Regions from separate parts of the Butyrivibrio sp. FC2001 genome, predicted to be linked through region 2. Evidence: predicted binding sites of a transcription regulator. Region 2 holds the regulator's gene; the other holds the start of a gene.
The links. Region 2 encodes NrdR, which represses ribonucleotide reductase genes. Its sites were predicted from a motif close to CACAANATNTTGTG; they were not measured.
Positions count from the first base shown of each region.

Region 1 (3,196 bases), on a different contig from region 2:
CGGTTTTCTTGCCGCAGTGAGGACAAACAGCCTGCTCACCTGCAAGATATCCATGTTCCTTACAAACTGAATAGGTAGGAGACATGGTGTAATAAGGAAGTTTGTAGTTCTGCGCGATCTTGCGAACAAGATTAGCTGCAGCCTTCCAATCAGGAAGCTTCTCTCCAAGGAATGCATGGAATACAGTTCCGGATGTATATAATGTCTGAAGCTCATCCTGGATATCAAGAGCTGAGAAAATGTCCTCAGTATAACCAACAGGAAGGTGTGAAGAGTTAGTATAATAGGGCGTTCCATCCATATTGGCTGTTATTATATCGGGATAAAGCTCTTTGTCATGCTTAGCAAAACGATATGTTGTTGATTCAGCAGGTGTAGCCTCAAGGTTATAGAGATCACCGTACTGCTCCTGATAATCAGAGAGACGGTCTCTCATGTGTGTAAGCACTTCCTTGGTAAACTCCTGAACCTTTATATCTGTCATATCAGCACGGAGCCAGTTTGCGTTAAGACCAACCTCGTTCATGCCGATAAGACCGATTGTTGAAAAGTGGTTGCTAAAGGATCCGAGGTATCTCTTTGTATAAGGATACAGACCCTGATCAAGGAGCTTGCTGATAACCTGTCTCTTGGTATTAAGGCTTCGTGCAGCAATATCCATAAGGTGATCAAGACGGTTGTAGAAATCCTGCAGATCCTTCGCCTGGTATGCAATTCTGGGCATATTAATAGTTACTACGCCGATAGAACCTGTTGACTCACCTGAACCGAAGAATCCACCGGATTTTTTGCGGAGTTCTCTAAGATCAAGACGAAGTCTGCAGCACATGGAGCGAACATCGCTGGGTTCCATGTCAGAATTGATATAGTTTGAGAAGTAAGGAGTGCCGTACTTTGCGGTCATCTCAAAGAGAAGCTTGTTGTTCTCTGTCTCGCTCCAATCAAAATCACTAGTTATTGAATATGTGGGTATAGGATACTGGAAACCTCTGCCGTTAGCATCACCTTCGATCATAATCTCGATGAAGGCCTTGTTTACCATATCCATCTCATGCTGACAATCACCGTATGTGAAATCAACCTCTTTGCCGCCTACGATGGCATTGAGATTCTTAAGGTCATTGGGAACTGTCCAATCAAGAGTAATATTAGAGAAGGGAGCCTGAGTTCCCCATCTGCTGGGCGTGTTAACGCCGTATACAAAGGACTGTATGCACTGCTTCACTTCATCCTGTGACAGATTGTCTATCTTAACAAAAGGAGCAAGATAGGTATCAAAGGAAGAAAAGGCCTGTGCGCCTGCCCACTCATTCTGCATGATGCCAAGGAAATTGACCATCTGATTGCAAAGAGTAGAGAGGTGATTAGCCGGAGCAGATGTTATTTTACCCGGAATACCGCCGAGACCTTCCTGGATCAGCTGCTTAAGACTCCATCCTGCACAATAGCCTGAAAGCATGGCAAGATCGTGGATATGCAGAGCTGCGCTTCTGTGAGCCTTGGCGATCTCATCGTCATAAACCTCTGAAAGCCAGTAATTGGCAGTTATAGCGCCGGAATTGGAGAGAATAAGACCACCGATAGAATATGTAACGGTAGAGTTCTCCTTTACACGCCAGTCGTTTATTTTCAGGTAATCATTGACAAGATCCTTATAGTTAAGAAGTGCAGAATTAACGTTACGAACCTTCTCTCGCTGTTTTCTATACAAGATATAGGTTTTTGCAACATCAGAGTAGCCAGACTCTGAAAGCACCTTCTCCACGCTATCCTGAATCTGCTCGACTGTTATTTTGTCGTCAGAGATCTTACTCTCAAAGTCAGATGCAACACGCAGAGCAACTAAATCTATCACACTTGTGTGATAGGGCTTCTCTAATGCCACAAAAGCTTTGATTATAGCTGAAGAAATTTTGGAAATGTCGAACTTGGCGATACTGCCATCACGTTTTACAACTTCATACATAAGAATACCCCCATAAAACTTATACACCCATATCTATAAGTTATCACAGAACATATTGGTGGTCAATATATAGATAGGGGTATCATATAAAATACTAGATATAGTATTTTGCTCCTATATATCGGGAATTGAAAATTGCCTATTTAATAGATACTTGTTTTGATATATTATTAAAATGTTGTAAAAATATGCTAATGAGGGAATATTATTGAAACAGTTTAATTTTGAATTAACAGCAGTAACAGATGTGCAAAAGGCTCTGACAGATATTTATGCTTATACTCAGAGACAGCCATACAGCGCAATTCTTTTCCATCTGTATACTATGAAGTTTAATGATGAGGATATCAAAGCCGTTCAGAGCGAGATCCTGGAGATGTATCCCAAGGCAGCAATAGCAGGAACCAGCTCAAATGGTGATATTTGCGATGGTCATCTGGCAGAAGACGGCCTTGTAATGGCAGTTTCCGTTTTTGATACTTCCGATGTAAAGGCGTATCTGTTTGAGTGCAAGCCGGGGGAAGAGAGCGAGATTGGAGCCCGGATAAGGCGCACAATTGATACTACGGATAAGGTCTGTGCTGCGGAGATATTGCTTACTTTAAAATCCATTAATTCTACTGCTATATTGGATGAAGTTGAAAAGCTCGAGAAAAAAATCAAAATCTTTGGAGCCGGAAGTGCAGGCTGTGAAATAGAAAATACAGAAACAAAAGTTATTGATAGAGATAAAATATGTAGCTCCGGAGTAGTACTTATTACTTATGCGGGAGACGATCTGCATGTAGATGTACATCACGCTACCGGCTGGAAGCCTCTTGGTAAAGACCTTGAGGTTACAAAAATTGTAGGAAAGAAGCTGTATGAGCTTGATGGTGTTCCTGCAGGCAAAATTTACAGTAAATATCTTGATATTCAGGCAGATGAGAATTTCTTTGCAAACATGCTTGAATTCCCGCTGTTGTCAAAGCAGCACGGTTATGATGTTTTGAGACTGCCGTTTTCCTGTGATACAAAGGATGATTCCATCAATCTTGCGGCAAATATCAGACAGGGTACAACCGTGAACCTCTCATACGGTGATCCTGATGTGATAAAGTCAGACGTGGAGGATCTGGTCTGGAATGTCAGAAGCTTCGCGCCTCAGGCGGTGTTTCTTTATTCCTGCGGAGTCAGAAGACTGTATTGGAAATATCTTATAAATAAAGAAACTGGGCCTTTTAGCTTTAT
Region 1 covers NZ_AUJH01000004.1:133,530-136,725, forward strand. The annotation lists gene G601_RS0102485 (ribonucleoside triphosphate reductase) at 1-1,966, opposite strand, end outside; gene G601_RS0102490 (FIST signal transduction protein) at 2,175-3,196, shown strand, end outside.
Region 1: G601_RS0102485 (ribonucleoside triphosphate reductase) is a predicted target of NrdR. The motif match lies at 2,059-2,072, and genes of this name have one in related genera.

Region 2 (3,196 bases):
GAACATTCTGGTGACAGGATCACCGGGGATTAGACTAAAAGCAAGGAACACGCACAAAGATACAACGAATAAAGTAAGCACCATGCTCAAAACTTTTTTCAATATATATCTCATATGCGTGTTCCTCTTTTTTTTAATAATGTAGTACACCAGTCTTAAAAAAACTCGCCCAGTGTTACTGTGCAGGCTTAATCTTTGCTAAATCCTGCGCGTAAAGCGGATAGAATGTATATCCTGTAAATTTCTTGTTAAGTACTACAAACTCCGGAAGGTCCTGAATGTAAACATTAGCTGCCTTCTCTGCAAGAATCTTCTCGCATTCCTTGTAGTTCTTGGTCTTCTCATCATCATCTGTAGCTGCAACAGCTGCATCTAATGCTGCATCATAATCAGCATCATTGAAGTTCATGAAGTTGTTATGAGCATCAGATCTGAATCTGCTAAGAAGTGCATAAGCTGTAAGTGTAGAAGCGTCTACACCAACAACAGTTGACTGGAAGTTGCGGTTTGTGTAAACATCATCAAGCCATGAATTCCACTCAACCTCCTGGATTGTTGCGTTTACGCCGATCTCCTTGAACTGCTCTACAAGCACCTGTGCTGTATCAACATGCTGTGTGTAGTTTGAAGGAACAGTTATTGTGAAATCAAATCCGTTAGGATATCCTGCCTCTGCAAGGAGCTCCTTAGCCTTCTCGATATCCTGGTTGTAGGTATCGTTAAGTGATGCATCAAAGTATTTTCCAAATGAAGGGAACATACTACTTCCAATCTCAGTTCCCTTACCATCTGATACAAAGTCCATGATGGTCTGAGGATCGATTGCGTAGCAAAGGGCCTGACGTACCTGTTCGTTATCAAAAGGCGCCTCTGCGTTATTCAGGTAAAGAGCCTGAACAAGGTTCATTGTTCCTTCATAAACATCAAACTTGTCTGAAATCTGAGACATCTGAGCTGATGTTACGCGGGCATACATATCAATTGATCCACCCTCAAGATCCATAACAACTGAATCAGGGTTAGCTTCAATCTTAAGTGTTACGTCTGCGATGTATGCGGGCTCGCCCCAATACTCATCAAACTTTGTAAGTATTATGTTTTCCTGAGGTGAACGTGATACAAACTTATAAGGGCCTGTTCCGATGGGGTTACCCTCGGGATCCTCGTTGGAAGCAGGGATAATAGCTACTGTCATGTATGCCAAGAACTCTGTGTTTGCTTCCTTAAGTGTCATTACAATTGTGGAGTCATCCTGGATCTCGACTTTATCAATATTAGAAAAAGCCGATATCAACGGATCTGTTCCATCGGTACCGGCATTACGCTCTATAGAATATTTAACATCCTCTGCCGTAACCGTGCTTCCATCATGGAACTTTACTCCATCTCTGAGTGTGAAGGTATAAGTCATTCCATCTTCAGAAATTGTATACTCACTGGCTATAGCAGGCTGAAGATTACCATCCTGATCAGGCTTTACAAGTCCCTCGTATACATTAAACAGTACCTCTCTGGTTCCCGCCGATTTTGCAATGTGCGGATCCATACTGTCAATATCCTGAGGGATACCTACGGTAATCTTAGAAAGATCATCTGCTCCTGCGGTGTTATCAGCGCTCTCCGTTTTACTGTCCGTAGTAGAACTAGCTGTCTCGGTCGCATTAGTTACATCCGGGGTAGACTCCTCTGCCTTTTTACTTGAGCATCCACTCAATGTAAGAGTCAGTGTCGTTAACACAACTAAAAGAGATGAAAGGCTTCTCCTTCCAATACTTTTCTTTATCATGTTACAATCCTTCTTTCTTTATTTAGTTTTTTGTCCTATAAAACTATACGGAAAGAAGTCTGATATGTCAACAAAGCATTACTCTTTTTTCAGCAAAGGTGTGTTTTTATCTGTGGCGTCAGTAATGACTCCCTCTTCTTCCTTCTCAAGGACGATCTTAAGCTCATCCATGAAGGTATTAACATCCTTGAACTCGCGATAAACAGAAGCGAATCTAACATAAGCTACCGGATCAAGATTCTTCATCTTCTCCATGCAAAGCTCACCGATAATTCTGCTGGGAATCTCCTTCTGCTCAAGATTGAAAACCTCTGTCTCCACAGCGTCAACGATAGCGGTAATCTGTTCTGCGCTTACAGGTCTCTTATGGCATGCTCTGAGCACACCTGCTTCAATCTTCGCACGATTATAGGGTTCACGATTGTTATCCTTCTTGATAACAATAAGCGGAATAGTCTCAACCTTCTCATAGGTTGTGAATCTCTTACCGCAGGAATCGCAAACACGTCTGCGTCTGATGGATGTGTTTTCATCCGCAGGTCTTGAGTCAATTACACGAGTGTTGTCTTTACCGCAAAAAGGACACTTCATAGCATTAACCTTTCTGTGCATCTTGCACATCTAAAATCAATATTTAGGGTATAAATTCTAAACCCACACAAGTTATTGTAACATCTATAATCGCAATTTTCTATATAAAAATTGCAAAATCGCGCATAAAATTCACAAAAACGCGCAAACAAAAAGAGCAGTTGCTAAGCAACTGCTCGTAAAATCGTTAATTTTTATTTCTTCTGTAAGAAATCCGGAATCTTAAGGCTCTTAGCTTCTACAGAGCTTCTTACTTCAGGAGTACGGTTAAGTCCTGATGCAGGTCTTGTAGGCTGCTGTACGCCAACAGGTCTCTGTGTCTGTGCTGACTGAACCGGACGAAGTGTATCGATAGTCGGCTCAGGAGCGATCTGCTGAACCTGAGGCTGTACCTGCGGCTGAACCTGTGCCTGCTGAGGTGCTGCACCGGGTGTAACAGGAGCAGCTGTAGGCTGCTGAGGTGCTGCTACGGGCTTTGCAGCAGGTCTTGCCGGCATGACGTTTGCCTTGTCATCGATACCTGTAGCAATAACTGTGATGTTACATGTATCAGACATTGACTCGTCATACATAGCACCGAAGATGATATTAACATCATCGCCTGCAAGATTTCTAATATAATCAGATGCGGTTGAAGCGTCCATAAGTGTGATATCACCGGAAACATTGATGATAACATTGGAAGCTCCATCGATCTTTGTCTCAAGAAGAGGAGACTCAACTGCCATCTTAACTGCGTCTGCAGCTTTGTCATCACCCTTACCGGATCCAATACCGATATGAGCGATTCCCTTATCCTTCATTACTGTCTGTACGTCA
Region 2 covers NZ_KE384134.1:139,406-142,601, forward strand. The annotation lists gene G601_RS0119655 (ABC transporter permease) at 1-102, opposite strand, end outside; gene G601_RS0119660 (ABC transporter substrate-binding protein) at 176-1,786, opposite strand; gene nrdR (transcriptional regulator NrdR) at 1,865-2,377, opposite strand; gene ftsZ (cell division protein FtsZ) at 2,572-3,196, opposite strand, start outside.